3 regions of the Pseudomonas sp. TH08 genome follow, and region 2 is predicted to be linked to each of the others. Evidence: riboswitches for the same ligand, from Rfam matches in the RefSeq annotation. Region 2 holds a riboswitch; each other region holds the start of a gene.
The links. A riboswitch is a leader RNA that binds a small molecule or an ion and turns the genes downstream of it on or off. The one in region 2 is predicted to bind cobalamin.

Region 1 (5,564 bases), on a different contig from region 2:
GGAAACCGATGCGCCACGCGGTGGTGGTCGGCAGGTTGCGCACGTCCACCGAATAGAAGTTACGTCCGGTCGGCAATACGTCGAGACGACCCCGGCTGGGCGCGCCACTCGGGCCGGCCGGGACGAAACGCCCGCTCAAGGCATCGAGCAGGCCGCGCATTTCGGCGGGGCCGCAGGCGTCGAGACGTGGGGCGACGACTTCGCGCAGAGACTGGATGATCAGATTTACATCAGCCCACCCCGGCCCCTGTAGGAGCGAGCCTGCTCGCGAAAGCGGTGGGTCAGGTAAATGGGTAGCGGCTGACAGGACGCCTTCGCGAGCAGGCTCGCTCCCACTCGGGGTTTGTAGTGTTTGGGAAATCAGGGTCGTGGCAAACAGTTCGAGGCGTTCGCGGGTGTCGCCGGCGGTGCGCCAAGACTCGTTGCTTTGTGATTGCAGCGCTTCGGGGCGTGGGCCTGTCCATGGATCAGCCAGCGCACAGTCGAGTGGATCGAAGCCGAGCGCGAAGGCTTTGGCGAGGGCTCGCAATAGACTCGATTGCGCGCCTTTGCCATCGCCCCGTGGAATGCGTAGCAACGCCAGCAAGGTATCGATGCGCAAACGCCCGGTCGGCGATTCGCCGAAAATGTGCAAGCCATCGCGGATCTGCGACTCCTTCAAATCACACAGATACGTATCGAGCCGCGGCAGCCAGATCGCCGCATCGGCGTCGCTGTCGAGCGCCGCGTCGAGTTGCAGTTCTCGGTCGATCTGCGTGTCACGCACCAGCTGCAGAATGTCTTTCTGTAACTCGCGGGCGCGGCGTGGATCGAGCAACTGTGCTTCGTAATACTCGTCAGCCAGCAGCTCCAGATTGCGCAACGGGCCATAGGTTTCGGCGCGGGTCAGCGGCGGCATCAAGTGGTCGATGATCACCGCTTGCGTACGCCGTTTGGCCTGAGCGCCCTCGCCCGGGTCGTTGACGATAAATGGATAGATATTCGGCAACGGCCCGAGCAGCGCATCCGGCCAGCAGTTTTCCGAGAGCCCGACGCCCTTGCCAGGCAACCATTCCAGATTGCCGTGCTTGCCGACGTGAATCACGCCGTGGGCGCTGTAGGTGTTGCGCAACCAGAAGTAAAACGCCAGATAAGCGTGCGGAGGCACCAAATCCGGGTCGTGATAGACCGCGCTCGGGTCAACCTGATAACCGCGCGCCGGTTGAATGCCGACGAAGGTCAGGCCAAAGCGCAAACCGGCGATCATCATCCGCCCGTCGCGGCACATCGGATCGCTTTGCGGTGGCCCCCAACGCTCGACCACCGCCGCGCGATTGGCCTCGGGCAGCTCATTGAACATCGTCATGTAGGCGTCCATCGCCAGGCTTTGCTGGCAGGGACGCAGGTCAATGGTGTCGAGATCGTTGCTGACGCCACCGAGCAATTGCTGGATCAACTCGGTGCCGCTGCTCGGCAGTTCTGCCGTGATCGGATAACCCTCAACCTGCAATGCGCGCAGGATGTTCAGCGCCGCCGCTGGCGTATCGAGGCCGACACCGTTACCGATACGCCCATCGCGAGTCGGGTAGTTGGCGAGGATCAGCGCAATACGTTTCTCGGCATTCGGTACCCGCGCCAGATCGATCCAGCGCCGCGCCAGTTCGGCGACGAAATCCATGCGCTCGGGTTGCGCCCGATAGCAGACCACATCGGACTGACTGCGCTCGCTGCGCCAGGCCAGATCCTTGAAGCTGATCGGCCGGCTGATGATCCGCCCGTCGAGTTCCGGCAGCGCAATGTGCATCGCCAGATCCCGAGGGCCGAGGCCTTGCTCGCTGTCGCGCCAACCGGGTTCGTTGTCCTGGGCACAGATCGCTTGAATGACCGGGATATTGCGGCGAAACGGCCGCAGGTGTGGCGCTTCGGGGCTCGACTGGGCGAACCCGGTGGTGTTGAGAATCACCCCCGCCTCAACTTCGTCCAGCCAATCCTCGACCACCGAGAGGCAGCCGGGTTCTTTCAGACTGGCCACCGCAATGGGCAGCGGGTTAAGTCCCGCCGCCTGCAAGCGCTGGCAGAAAACATCAATAAACGCGGTGTTCGCCGCTTGCAGGTGCGAGCGGTAAAACAACACCGCCGCGACCGGTTGCTCGGGCAGCCAATCGGCTTGCCAGTCACTCAGTGCGGCGGCGGTTTTGTTCGGGTGAAAAATCGCGGTGCGCGGCAAGGCTTGCGGCTCGCCCCAGACGTAATCGCGAGCGAGCCAACGGCTGGCGAGGCAGCGGAAAAAATCCAGCGCATTGCCCATGCCGCCCTGACGCAAGAACTGCCACAGCCGATCACGATCCTCGGCGCCGACGGTGCTCAAGTCACTGAGTTCCGGGTCGGGGCGATCATCGCCCGGCACCAGAATCACCTGCACGCCGCGCTCGGCCAGCTCGATCAAACGTTCGACGCCATAGCGCCAATAAGCGATGCCGCCGTGCAGCGAGATCAGAATGACTTTCGCGTGGCGCAGCACTTCGTCGACGTACAGATCGACCGAGGCGTGATTCTGCACCTGCATGGGATTAGCCAGACGCAGGCTCGGATAATCCTCGGGCAATTGCTGCGCGGCCTCGGCGAGCAGCGCCAGGCTGGAGTCGCCGCTGCACAGGATCACCAACTCGGCGGGGGTTTGGCCAAGGTCGGCAATGTTGTCATCCGAAACGAAACCGCCGGGCTGGGTCCTGAGCAGGTGCATGGTTTAAACGCTGAGCGCGGCGCGCAGTTGCGCTTCGAGTTGCGCGGCGTCGAGCTCCTGACCGATCAACACCAGACGCGTGACGCGCGCCTCATCGGCGCCCCACTGACGGTCGAAATGCTTGTCGAAACGCGTGCCCACGCCCTGAATCAGCAGGCGCATCGGTTTGTTCGGGATTGCTGCAAAACCTTTGACACGGAGGATGCCGTGCTTGACCACCAATTGCGTCAGCGCGTCGAGCAGCAAGCTTTCGTCGGCCTGTGGCAGTTCGATGGAAATCGAATCGAAGGCGTCGTGATCATGGTCATCGTGATCGTCATCGTCATCGCCTTCACCGTGGTGATGATCGTGATGGCTGTGGCGACTGTCGATGTGTTCTTCCGAACCGGCGCCGAGGCCGATCAACACGTCCAGCGGCACGCGACCGTTGCTCGCTTCGATGATTTTCACCGCTGGCGGCAGTTCTTCGGCGACTTCGAGGCGTACGCGAGCGAGGTCTTCCGGGCTGGTCTGGTCGGCCTTGTTGAGGATCACCAGGTCGGCGCTGGCCAGTTGGTCGGCGAACAGCTCGTGCAGTGGCGATTCGTGGTCGAGGTTCGGGTCCAGTTTGCGCTGGGCGTCGACCTGATCCGGGAACGCGGCGAAGGTGCCCGCGGCTACGGCCGGGCTGTCGACCACAGTGATCACTGCGTCGACGGTGCAGGCGCTGCGGATTTCCGGCCACTGGAACGCTTGCACCAGTGGTTTTGGCAGGGCCAGGCCCGAGGTTTCGATGAGGATATGGTCAAGGTCGCCGCGACGGGCAACCAGTTCGCGCATTACCGGGAAGAACTCTTCCTGGACGGTGCAGCACAGGCAGCCGTTGGCCAGTTCGTAGACGCGACCGGTGGCTTCTTCTTCGGTGCAGCCGATGGTGCATTGCTTGAGGATTTCACCGTCGATGCCCAGTTCGCCAAATTCGTTGACGATCACCGCGATGCGACGGCCCTGAGCGTTGTCGAGCATGTGGCGCAACAGTGTGGTTTTGCCCGAGCCGAGGAAGCCGGTGACGATGGTGACGGGGAGTTTGGCCAGTGTTTTCATCGGTATGCCCTTTGGCAAGCGGCGGGCATACGGGACGAGAACCGGCAACGCGCGTGCGCGCCGGAAGCGTTCGCCACCGGATCACCCCGCCCGGTTGTAGTGAGAATCTGTGACGAGGCAGGTCTCCTGGCTGACGGCGTTCAGGGCTTGGGCCTGGCATTCGTTGCGCCTTCCCGCTGGCTCATCGATTGAGCTGGCAGTGGCGTGGCAACGAACATCACCGTTCACAGTTGCGGGGGCAGCCGCGGCATTGACCGCGTTCCCTTCTTAGCTTCGGCATCGGCCGAAGAACCTCGAATGCGCAAGGCTACGCATCGGGTGGTGACCGGTCAATGTTTGGATTGGGGGCATATCCGTTGCTGCGGGAGCTGCCGCTGGCGGTTTCGCTCTTACAGCGACTCACTTTTCCAAACGCCGAAAAGTAAGCAAAAGGCTTTGCCCCTGGCGTACGGCACTTCACTGAGGCTCAGTGTTCCCTCGCTACGGTGTCCATCCGGGGGCATCGCCTACGGTTGGCTGCGCTGCACCTCCTCTCGATGTGTTTGGCTTCGCCAAACGGCGCTGCGCGCCTAACCCCCGGATGGACACCTACGCTCGGCCTGCCGAAGGGGCTGAAGGGCAAAAGCCAAAGCAGATCAAAAGATCGCAGCCTGACTTTTCCCCTGTAGGAGCTGCCGAAGGCTGCGATCTTTTGATTTTGTTGTTTTTTTGGGGGGTGGGATTGAGGTTTGGGGGCATATCCGTTGCTGCGGTTATGGCTGCTTAGGGTTTCGCTCTTACAGCGAGTCACCTTTTCCAGACGCCGAAAAGGTAACCCAAAAGGCTTGGCCCCGGCGTACGGCACTTCGCTTGGGCTCAGTGTTCCCTCGCTACGGTGTCCATCCGGGGGCATCGCCTACGGTTGGCTGCGCTGCACCTCCTCTCGATGTGTTTGGCTTCGCCAAACGGCGCTGCGCGCCTAACCCCCGGATGGACACCTACGCTCGGCCTGCCGAAGGGGCTGAAGGGCAAAAGCCAAAGCAGATCAAAAGATCGCAGCCTGACTTTTCCCCTGTAGGAGCTGCCGAAGGCTGCGATCTTTTGATTTTGTTGTTTTTTTGGGGGGTGGGATTGAGGTTTGGGGGCATATCCGTTGCTGCGGTTATGGCTGCTTAGGGTTTCGCTCTTACAGCGAGTCACCTTTTCCAGACGCCGAAAAGGTAACCCAAAAGGCTTGGCCCCGGCGTACGGCACTTCGCTTGGGCTCAGTGTTCCCTCGCTACGGTGTCTATCCGGGGGCATCGCCTACGGTTTGCTGCGCTGCACCTCCTCTCGATGTGTTTGGCTTCGCCAAACGGCACTGCGCGCCTAACCCCCGGATGAACACCTCCGCTCGGCCTGCCGAAGTGGCTGAAGGGCAAAAGCCAAAGCAGATCAAAAGATCGCAGCCTGACTTTTCCCCTGTAGGAGCTGCCGCAGGCTGCGATCTTTTGATCTTGTCTTTTTTTGGGGGGGCGCTGGGTACATATCCGTTGCTGCGGTAACGGCTGCTCAGGGTTTCGCTCTTACAGCGAGTCACCTTTTCCAGACGCCGAAAAGGTAACCCAAAAGGCTTGGCCCCGGCGTACGGCACTTCGCTTGGGCTCAGTGTTCCCTCGCTACGGCGCCCATCCGGGGGCATCGCCTACGGTTTGCTGCGCTGCACCTCCTCTCGATGTGTGCGGCTACGCCGCACGGCGCTGCGCGCCTAACCCCCGGATGAACACCTTCGCTCGGCCTG
Region 2 (5,564 bases):
GGTGCAAAGTGGACAGGCCGAACGAGGTGCCGAACTCGACGATTGCTTTGGCCTTGGCATTGCGCGCCAGCATGTACAGGAGTTTGCCGGTGTCGCGGGAGACCGGCAGCCACAGGTCCTTGAGCAATTCGTAAAGTTTCAGGTAGTCGGTCTTGCTGTGCATCAGGCGTTCGCGTTCTTCGCCAGACACCGTCTCCAGCACCGGGCTGGTGGCGGCGCTGGCCTGGTTGTAGAGGCGTTCGATCAGGCTTGCCAAGGGCTCAGTGGTCAGGGTCGTCATGATTGCTTTCCATTAGTTGGGGACTAAAATGCGAGTGATTCGTCGCTTTTAAATGATGCGAGTGATTCAACACATCCGCTATTCGCATTCCCCACCAAGATCCGAGTTGCTCATGACCCACCGCCAGACCGCCCGTATTTCCTCACGCAAACAGCCGCAGCAGGCGCGTTCCACTGATCTGGTCGCGGCCATTCTGCAGGCGGCTATTCAGGTTTTGACCGAACACGGTGCCAGCCGTTTTACCACTGCACGGGTCGCGGAAAAGGCTGGCGTGAGCATTGGCTCGTTGTACCAATACTTCCCCAACAAGGCTGCGATTCTGTTCCGTTTGCAGAGCGATGAGTGGCGGCGCACCACGCAAATGTTGCAGCGGATTCTGGAAAACCTCGAAGAGCCGCCGCTTGATCGCCTGCGCACGCTGGTGCAGGCGTTCATTCGTTCGGAGTGCGAGGAAGCGCAGATGCGCGGCGCGCTGAACGACGCGGCGCCGCTCTATCGCGACGCCCCCGAGGCCCAGGAAGTGCGCGCGTCGGGTCGACAGATCTTTGCCGCCTTCATGCTGGAATTGCTGCCCGATGTTGGCGACCCGATCCGCACAGCGGCCTGCGATCTGCTATTGACCACACTGAGTTCGGTCGGCAAAGACTTCTCCGGCAGCCCGCGAAGCGAACTGCAAATCAGCGATTTCGCCGATGGGTTGGCGGATATGTTCAGGGCTTATGTGGTGTCGCTCAATCAACCGTGAGCGCCCAAAAGCAGACGCCAACCGTCGCCACGGTTATGATCCCGTCACCCCCAACCCAATGGACCCACACTAATGCCCGCCTCGCAGAGCCGACCTACCGCCGCACCATTGCTTAAACCCGGCGAGACCGTCGTGCTGTTCGATGGCGTGTGCAAACTGTGCAATGGCTGGGCGCGGTTTCTGATCCGGCATGACCGCCAGCGACGCGTGCGCCTGGCGGCCGTTCAGTCGCCCGAGGGCCAGGCGCTGCTGGCGTGGGCCGGTTTGCCGGTAGATCAGTTCGACACCATGGCGGTGATCCGCGACCGGCATTACTGGGAACGTTCGGATGCGTTTTTCGAAGTCATCGGCCAGTTGCGTGGCCGCTGGCAGCCTCTGCGACTGCTGCGCATTTTCCCACGCGTGCTGCGCGATTGGGGCTATGACCGCATTGCGTTGAATCGCTATCGCCTGTTCGGCAAATACGATACCTGTCTGCTGCCCGATCCCGACCACGAACAGCGTTTTCTGAAAATGGCGGCGCCGTCTGCCTGATTAGCCTGTTCAATGCTGCCCGTCAGAAAACTGCACGAACAGGCTCAGGTTGGCCGGATCGTTGATCGCCGCCAGGTATTCGTCGACGCTGATCTCGCCGACACATGGCCGGGCCCCGGCTGACGGTACGTAGCCCTGAGCCATTTTCGCGGCCAGGGCGACGGCAGCGCAGCTGGGAATTTCCGGGCCCTTGTCATTCAGGGCCGTGAGTTGCACGGTCATCGACAACGGTTTCGCATCAACGCCAATGCCTCGCACGTCGATGTACATCGCGCTTTTGCCATCGCCGAAACGTTCGAAGCGCGTGCCCAGGCGGTGCAGTCGTGCGGCCCACAGAACATGGTCGCTCACCAGGCCAAACCGCCGAGCCTGAGCCAGCAGATAGTTGGCAACACCGCCCAGTTTCAGACCCGCGCCAGCCTTAAAGCTCAGGGTGTGCGCACCGTAGCGGCCGGCGAATATATCCATGTCCGGCACATCGACGTTAGCCAGCAAGCGCGTGCCCATCTGCGGCATCTTGCGCAGGGTCAGATCCTGCCAACCCAGCACCTCATGCACCTTGCCGTTCTTCAGTTGCCTGATCGGTTTGCCCGCGTAGGCAAGCACGCCTTCGATCGTCGACAGGCCGGGCATTTTTGCCGATGAAGAAATGCCATGCTCGATCGAATCAATGCGCGAGAAGCGATGACGCTGCTGATCGATGATCGCGGACGACAGCGTCGGCACTGAACTGCACCCGCTGAGGATCGCCACGCCCGCCTGTTTCGCCTGAGCATCGAGCACGCCAATGCCATTGACGAACGTGCGGCAGTCAGCCAGATCGCAGTAGTTCACGCCGGCTGCAATGCAGTTCTCGGCCACCGCAAAGGATTGCCCCTGAAACGGGCCGCCGGTATGGACGACCAACTGGATCTTCAGCGAGATCAACGCGGATTTGAACTCGGCACCCATGGCGTCGCCACACCAGCCTTCGGCGACCGTACCTGCGTGGCTGTTCAGCTCATCGACCTTGCGCTGCAACTTGAACCGATCGCGCCCCGAGAGCAACAGCTCCACACCCGGCATGACCGCCAGATGCCTGCACACGATGCTGCCAAAATTTCCGTAGCCACCGACGACCATCACCCTGAACGGCATTTCAACTTTCCCTGACTGACCGGCTGCTTTTTTACCCAATTGCGGACGTCCGCACACTGGTCGTGAAGGATATCGGGCACAGCGCCTGCAAGCCAATGCCATGACACCAAACACTTAGCCAACCTAAACATGCTCGAGTTGACGAACGGTCTGACGAATGTTCAGATGCCGCCCAGTTTCAGGTGTCCCATGCCGCCGTGCATGGGGTGAAACGGGAAACCGGTAGGTTCTTTTCGAACAAGTCCGGTGCTGCCCCCGCAACGGTATACGCGTGATGTTTTCGACACACCACTGTGGCCATAAAGCCATGGGAAGGTGAAGGCATCGATACGCGTGAGCCCGGAGACCGGCCTGGAATTTCTGTTTGGCAAAATCCTGCGGTGGGCGGGCATGGGCCGGTATTGGCTGTGCGCGATGCCTTCTCCTGCATGCTCTTCTGCGAAGATCCTTTTCGAGAAGACAATGATTCGACCTTTCAATCCCTCGGCTCCATCCCTGTTATTCGGTTGTCTGTTCAGCCCGTTTCTGCTGGCCGACGACGCGCCGCTGGAACTCAATCAGCAAATCGTTTCCGCGCCCTCGGTGGAGTCCACCACCGTCGCCGACATGGCGCACTACGGCAGCAAAGTGGAAATCGTCAGCCGCGAGCAGATCGAGCGCGCAGGCCCCGGCGCCGATGTCAGCCGCGTCATGCAAATGTTCATTCCCGGTTTGTACGTCGCGCCGAAAAACGGCCCGTTCGACTACGGCACCTACTCCCTGCTGGGCGGGCGCAACGACGACACGCTGATCCTGCTCGACGGCGTGCGCCTGAACAATCGCCTTTACGGCGGCCTGTATCTGGACACCCTGCCGGCCAACGCCATCGAGCGCATCGAAGTGCTCAAGGGTGGGCAGAGTCTGTTGTTCGGCACGCAGGCAGTGTCGGGAGTGATCAACATCGTCACCCGCAGCCCGCAGAGCCGAAAAGCTTCCGGCGAAGTCAATCTGGGGCTGGACACCTTCGGCGGCACCACTGAAGACGCCCGGGTCGAGAACATCTTCAGCAACGGTTTTGGCGACCTCGGCTTGCTCGCGTATGTCAGCCACAACGTCTCCGACGGCTACCAGCCGTTTCGCAACCGCGACATGAAAAACGATACCGAAAAGAAACGCGCCTACGAAGTCACCACGTTCGGCGGCAAGGCCATTCAGTCGTTTGGCGACGATTCGCGACTTGAGTTGTTCTACCAATACGCCGACGCCAATCTCGACTTCGCCCGCCCGGTCAACAACCACAAGACCACCAACGACCGCGTGCAACAGATCGCCACAGCGACCTTCGAACAGAACCTCAACGAGCGTCTGAGTTACTTCGTCAAAGGTCATATCAACGACTGGGACACCCGCTACACGCGCATCAACAACGTCGACGGTGGCGGTACCAAAGTCATCAACCACAACGACTACTGGGGTTTCACCGATTGGGGTGTGCAGGCCGAGGGCAAAGCACAATTGCCCGGTGGTCATGTGCTGATTGTCGGTACCGACAACCAATGGTTCAAGGGCCAGGACGATGTGCTGATCATCGACAACGACAAGGCCGAAGCCCACGCGATCTATACGCAACTGCGTCCGCAGATTGACGCCCTGCCCGATTGGCACCCGAGCATCGGCATTCGTCACGAAGCCATGGCCAGCGGTGATAGCGCCACTGTCAGCATGCTCACCTCGCTTTATGACCTCAACGAAAACTGGTCCCTGCGCGGCCAGTACGGCAGTGCCTACAAGCTGCCGAACGCCGAGCAATTGTTCGTCAATGAACCGGGCGACGAGATCGGCAACCGCAACCTCAAACCGGAGAAAAGCCGCAACGCCGAACTGGGGCTCGATTACAAAGGCCTGCTGCTCGACCGCGAATTCAGCGCCAGCGTCACCCTGTTCAAACGCAAGATCGACGACCTGATCACCCTCGACGACATCCAGTGGGTCAACGGCGAAGGGCAGATCCGCATGCGCGGTTTCGAGGCCGACGCGAAACTCGCGCTCAACGATCAATGGAGTGTGCAGGCCGACATGACCCGCAACCTCACCGAGTCGCGCACCGGTGTGACGATCAACGACATCCCGAGTTTCTTCGCCCGCTCACGCGTCGGCTATGAGTCGGAGAATCGTTTGTGGGGTGCCGGCGGCGCGATCCGTTATATCCGCGATGTGACCAGCTCGAAACAGATTGAATACGGGCATTACTCCGTGGTGGATGCCGACGCTTACCGCTACCTCGACAATGCCCGCCAGCATCGCCTGAGCCTGCTGGTGGAAAACCTGTTCGACCGCGACTACGTCACCAGTCGCTCGAATAACGTCGATAACCTCGGACGGCCGTTCACCTCCGAAGTCCGCTACACGTACACCTTCTGATGACGAACTCCATCAGCCACGACGGCATCGACACCCACCCGGACTGGTCACACGTCCCCGAACATGCGCGCCACGTATTCCTTTGCACCGGCCCGCGCTGCACCCAGCGCGGCGCCTTGCAGCTATGGAAAACCCTGCGCCGGCATTTGCTGGCGCATGACCGCATCGAAACCCCGGGCGGGGTGCTACTGACGCGCACGCACTGTCAGTTCCCGTGCAATCTGGGGCCGATTCTCACGGTGTACCCGGAGACGTGCTGGTATGGCGTGCACAGCAACGACGATGTGCAACGGCTGGTCGAAGGGCATCTGGTCGGCGGCGAGGTGGTCGTCGATCTGCTGATCAAGGCGCGCACATGAGGGCGCCATGGCTACTGGCGAGCGCCCTGCTCTGGTCCACTGCGGCGGGTGCCGACAGCTTGCGTAATTGCGGCGAGACCTGGAACGCCGCGCAATCACCGCCGTCACC
Region 3 (5,564 bases), on a different contig from region 2:
TGTCCATCGGCAGAGAAAGCCGCAGCCAGATCAGGATGTTCTGCTTATGACGATGTCGGCCCGCCTCACATTGATGCTCTGCGCAGCGCTGCTCAGTGCCTGTGCCAGTCGCACACCGCCTCCTGCGCCGGTGGTTCGCGCACCGGTGGTGTTCGGCCCCTCTCAATCATTCTCGCCCGCTGCTGAAGACGTGCTGTTTCGTGCGCTCGGTCTGGTCGGCACGCCTTATCGCTGGGGTGGTAACACCCCGGATTCAGGCTTTGATTGCAGCGGCCTGATCGGCTTTGTCTACCGCGATGCGGCTGGCATCACGCTGCCACGATCCACGCGCGAGCTGATCGTGATGCAGGCGCCGAATGTCGGCAAGGAAGGCTTGCAGACCGGCGATCTGATCTTCTTTGCCACCAATGGCGGCTCGCAGGTCAGTCACGCGGGGATTTACGTTGGGGAAGGGCGGTTCGTGCATGCGCCGGCAACGGGCGGTACGGTGAAACTTGATAGCTTGTCGAAGGCGTATTGGCAGAAGGCTTATCTGAGCGCCAAGCGAGTGTTGCAGCCAGAGCATCTGGCGCATAACCCGTAGGAAAATCGCAGCAATCTTAATGTGGGAGCGAGCCTGCTCGCGAAAGCGGTGTGTCAGTCAACTCGATGGAGGCTGACACACCGCATTCGCGAGCAGGCTCGCTCCCACAGTTGTTTCAGGTCAAATTCAATATCACTTCGTGGCAGACACTCGCCACACCTTGTTCCCCACATCATCCGCCACCAGCAAGCCACCTTGCTGATCGATCACCACGCCCACTGGCCGGCCCAATGCATTCTCGTCCTTGTCGAGGAAACCGGTCAGCACATCCACTGGTTGGCCCGTAGGTTTGCCGGCGGCGAACGGTACGAAAATCACTTTGTAGCCACTGTGCGGTTTGCGGTTCCACGAACCGTGCTGGCCAATGAACGCGCCTTCCTTGAACTGCGCCGGCAGGGTGTTGCCCTCGGCGAAGGTCAGGCCAAGCGAAGCGGTGTGCGGGCCAACGGCATAATCCGGGGCGATGGCCTTGGCAACCAGATCAAGATTCTGCGGGTTCACCCGCACATCAACATGCTGCCCGTAATAGCTGAACGGCCACCCGTAAAACGCGCCGTCCTTGACCGAGGTGATGTAGTCCGGCACCAGATCACTGCCAATCTCGTCGCGCTCGTTGACCGCCGTCCATAGCGCGCCACTGGTCGGCTCCCAGGCCAGGCCGTTGGGGTTGCGAATGCCCGAGGCGAAGATCCGGTGATTGCCGGTCGCACGATCCACTTCCCAGATCGCTGCGCGGCCCTCTTCTTTATCCAGTCCGTTTTCGCCGACATTACTGTTCGAGCCTACGGTGACGTACAGCTTGCTGCCGTCCTTGCTGGCAATGACGTTTTTGGTCCAGTGATGGTTGATCGTGCCGCCCGGCAGGTCGGTCACTTTGATCGGCTGGGTTTTGATCTCGGTCGCACCGGCTTCGTAGTGGAATCGCAGCAGGCGATCGGTGTCGGCGACATACAGATCATTGCCGACCAAGGTCATGCCAAATGGTGAGTTGAGATTCTGTAGAAACACGGTGCGCGTCTCGGCGACGCCATCGTGGTCGGCATCGCGCAGCAATGTGATGCGATTCGGACTCGGCACGCCGGCCCCGGCCTTGCCCATGACTTTCTTCATGACCCAGCCACGAATGCCGCTGCTGTCGTCAGGTTTCGGTGGGGCATTGGTTTCCGCTACCAGTACATCGCCGTTAGGCAGCACATAGAGCCAGCGCGGGTGGTCAAGGCCTTCGGCAAATGCCGCGACTTGCGTGCCCGCCGCTGCGGTGGGTTTGCCACCCTGGGGCCAGCCGATCGCCGGGGCGATGTTCACCGTCGGGACCAGGGTCTTGTTCGGTTCGGGCAGTTTCGGTGACGGGCCGGTGCCGTCGGAGACTTGCAGGCTGGAGGATTCACCACAGGCGACGAGCCCTCCGGCGAGCGCGATAACGAGAGCGAGCTGGGTCTTGCGCATTGCTGATCTTCCCTATGAATGCATTCTTAATCATAGAGGCGCGCGCAAGACCGATGGTTCAACTGCTCAACCGCGGGCCTCCTTGAACAGCACGGCAATGCCGGGGTGATAGTTGCCGGCTTCGCTGCGCAACTTGCGGTAGGCGTACGGGAAATACCAGGCGACCGCGCAGGTGTGTTCTTTTTGCAGGTCGTCGACCATGTCCTGCAGTTCTTCCGGGCTGGCGCTGTGCTGGGCTTTTTGCGGGGCGACAAACAGGCAGCCGAGTTTGAGGTCGCTGGCAAAGCTGATGCGTTTGGCATCGTTGGTGATGTCGAGAAGGGCCTGGGTCAGGTTGAGGTTGTTGACCCGTGGCCAGCGCTGTGTGGCCTGTATGTAAGCGCGATCTTCGGCGCCGGCAACGAACAGATCAGCGCGGGCATTGCGCTCGCCTTCTTCATTTTGTTTGCGCGTAGGCGTGTCGTTCAGGGTGACCAGTTCGGCCATCCAGGCCGCTGCCGAGAGCGAACCGAGATTGGCCTTCTCGTCATGCCAGTACGGTGTGTCGCTGTCGCCCCGTACGGCGTTAAAGCGGTCGATACAGTCAAACCAGCGTTCAAGCACCGGGCGCAGAAATTCCAGGCGCGGGTTGCTGATGATCATGCCTTGCATCGTAATCATCCTTATTGTTGTGATGGGCGTTTTCGGAGAAAAGCATGGCTCTTTGATATCATTTGTATCAGTGTGGCACAAGATTGGCGCCAGATAATTGATCGGCGGCAGTTATTCGCCCGCTGACCCCCTCTTTAATTGACGCTCCACCCCCAACCCTCTAACCTTCGCGGCTTGTTTCAGGTGCTCTGTGACCCCCGTCGACAGAGTGAAACAGGGAAGCCGGTGAGGGTTGTCTTCAAGCGAAGTCACCACGATCCCGGCGCTGCCCCCGCAACGGTAAATGAGTAAAAGCTGCGCCTTGAGCCACTGCCTCGAAAGAAGCGGGAAGGCGCGCAGTCTGGCGAATGCCGCTCATGAGCCCGGAGACCGGCCTGATCCATCCAGCGGCATCACGGTGGGCGATGCCAGGCTTTTTGCCGTCTATTCTTGTGCCTGCCCGCCGTTATCCAGCCTCAACGGAGAGCTCCCCCATGACTGATTCCCCCGAGCGCGACGAGCGCCATCTGGCGCGTATGCAGCGCAAAAAAGCCGTGATCGACGAACGCATCGCCAACTCGCCCGACGAGTGCGGCCTGGTGCTGGTGCTGACCGGTAATGGCAAAGGCAAGAGCAGCTCGGCGTTCGGCATGCTCGCCCGCGCCATGGGCCACGGTATGCAGTGTGGCGTGGTGCAGTTCATCAAGGGCCGCAACAGCACCGGCGAAGAGCTGTTCTTCCGCCGCTTCCCGGAGCAGGTACGGTTCCACGTCATGGGCGAAGGCTTCACCTGGGAGACCCAGGATCGTCAACGCGACATCGCCGCCGCCGAAGCCGCTTGGGCCGTCTCCCGTGAACTGCTGCGCGATCCATTGATCGGCCTGGTGGTGCTCGATGAATTGAACATCGCCCTCAAACACGGTTATCTCGATCTCGATCAGGTGCTCAGCGATTTGCAGGCACGTCCGCCGATGCAGCACGTGATCGTCACCGGTCGCGCGGCCAAGCCGGAAATGATCGAAATGGGCGACACGGTCACCGAAATGGGCATGCTCAAACACGCCTTCCAGGCTGGCATCAAAGCGCAGAAAGGCGTCGAACTTTGAATCAACCACGTCACTGCCCGGCGGTACTCATTGCCGCGCCGGCCTCCGGTCAGGGCAAGACCACCGTCACCGCCGCGCTCGCCCGTTTGCATCGCAATCAGGGGCGCAAGGTGCGCGTTTTCAAATGCGGCCCGGACTTTCTCGATCCGATGATTCTCGAGCGCGCCAGCGGTGCGCCGGTGTATCAACTGGACATGTGGATGGTCGGCGAGCAGGAAAGTCGTCGTCTGTTGTGGGAAGCCGCCGCTGAGGCCGATCTGATCCTGATCGAAGGCGTGATGGGGTTGTTCGATGGCACGCCATCGAGCGCCGATCTGGCGCGACATTTTGGTGTGCCGGTGCTTGGAGTGATCGACGGCACGGCCATGGCGCAGACCTTTGGTGCGTTGGCGCTGGGCCTGGCGAAGTATCAGCCGGATCTGCCGTTTGCCGGAGTGTTGGCCAACCGTGTCGGCACTTTGCGCCACGCACAATTGCTCGAAGGCAGCCTCACTGAAGGTTTGCGCTGGTACGGCGCGTTGTCTCGCGAGACCGGCATCGAACTGCCGAGTCGACATCTTGGTCTGGTCCAGGCCAGCGAACTGAATGACCTTGATATGCGCCTCGACGCGGCCGCCGACGCGCTGGCCAGCAGTTGCGAGGTAGCGCTGCCACCGGCTGTGGAATTTGCCGCGCCTGACGTAGTTGTCGCAGAACCGCTGCTTGAAGGCGTGCGTATCGCGGTCGCACGTGATGAGGCGTTTGCCTTCACCTATGGCGCGAGTCTCGAGCTGCTGCGGGCGATGGGCGCCGAACTGAGTTTCTTCTCGCCGATCCGCGACACGCAATTGCCTGCGGCGGACAGTCTGTATCTGCCCGGTGGTTACCCGGAGTTGCATCACGTTGCGCTGTCGCAAAACACCGCGATGCTCGACGCGATCCGTGCGCATCATGCGGCCGGCAAACCGTTACTCGCCGAGTGTGGCGGCATGTTGTATCTGCTCGATTCCTTGACCGACGTCGAAGGCACTCGCGCCGAACTGGTCGGTTTGCTGGCGGGCGATGCGGTGATGCAAAAGCGTCTGGCGGCGTTGGCGCTGCAAGCGGTGGATCTGCCGGAAGGCTCTCTGCGTGGCCACACCTATCATCATTCGCTGACCACCACTGAGCTGACGCCGATTGCCCGTGGCTTGAGCCCGAATGGCGGGCGCGGGGCTGAGGCGGTTTATCGGGAAGGGCGGATGACGGCTTCTTATGTGCACTTCTATTTCCCGTCGAATCCTGTGGCTGTCGCGGCACTCTTTGCGCCTGATGCCGAGGCCGCCTTCGCGAGCAGGCTCGCTCCCACAGTAAGTGATGCAGTGTCTGAAGAAACTCGGTCTCCTGTGGGAGCGAGCCTGCTCGCGAAGGGGCCATGAAAGATAACGCATATACAGAGGCCGAACGCCAAGCCGTCTATAGAGCCATCGCCGAACGCCGCGACATGCGCCACTTCACTGGCGGCACAGTCGAGCCCGAATTGCTGCGCCGTTTGCTCGAAGCCGCCCATCAGGCGCCGAGCGTCGGTCTGATGCAGCCCTGGCGTTTTATCCGCATCAGCGACCGTCCCCTGCGCGGCCAGATCCAGAACCTCGTCGAAGAAGAACGCGTCCGTACCGCCGAAGCCCTGGGCGAGCGCAGCGATGAATTCATGAAGCTCAAGGTCGAGGGCATCAACGACTGCGCCGAAGTGCTGGTGGCGGCGCTGATGGACGATCGCGAAAAACACATCTTCGGTCGCCGCACGCTACCGGAAATGGACATGGCGTCGTTGTCCTGTG

Region 1: another riboswitch for cobalamin. It lies ahead of cobW (cobalamin biosynthesis protein CobW); the one in region 2 lies ahead of JFT91_RS13545 (TonB-dependent receptor plug domain-containing protein).
Region 3: another riboswitch for cobalamin. It lies ahead of cobO (cob(I)yrinic acid a,c-diamide adenosyltransferase); the one in region 2 lies ahead of JFT91_RS13545 (TonB-dependent receptor plug domain-containing protein).

Annotation. Positions count from the first base shown of each region.
Region 1 is NZ_JAEKEE010000004.1:686,835-692,398, forward strand. It holds gene cobN (cobaltochelatase subunit CobN) at 1-2,722, opposite strand, end outside; gene cobW (cobalamin biosynthesis protein CobW) at 2,726-3,805, opposite strand; cobalamin riboswitch at 3,905-4,116, opposite strand.
Region 2 is NZ_JAEKEE010000003.1:30,313-35,876, forward strand. It holds gene JFT91_RS13525 (O-methyltransferase) at 1-280, opposite strand, end outside; gene JFT91_RS13530 (TetR/AcrR family transcriptional regulator) at 393-1,025, shown strand; gene JFT91_RS13535 (thiol-disulfide oxidoreductase DCC family protein) at 1,098-1,559, shown strand; gene JFT91_RS13540 (saccharopine dehydrogenase family protein) at 1,569-2,696, opposite strand; cobalamin riboswitch at 2,860-3,065, shown strand; gene JFT91_RS13545 (TonB-dependent receptor plug domain-containing protein) at 3,159-5,096, shown strand; gene JFT91_RS13550 ((2Fe-2S) ferredoxin domain-containing protein) at 5,096-5,455, shown strand; gene JFT91_RS13555 (ABC transporter substrate-binding protein) at 5,452-5,564, shown strand, end outside.
Region 3 is NZ_JAEKEE010000006.1:130,665-136,228, reverse strand. It holds gene JFT91_RS26955 (C40 family peptidase) at 47-583, shown strand; gene JFT91_RS26950 (PQQ-dependent sugar dehydrogenase) at 716-2,029, opposite strand; gene JFT91_RS26945 (hypothetical protein) at 2,096-2,680, opposite strand; cobalamin riboswitch at 2,845-3,072, shown strand; gene cobO (cob(I)yrinic acid a,c-diamide adenosyltransferase) at 3,154-3,765, shown strand; gene JFT91_RS26935 (cobyrinic acid a,c-diamide synthase CobB) at 3,762-5,162, shown strand; gene bluB (5,6-dimethylbenzimidazole synthase) at 5,159-5,564, shown strand, end outside.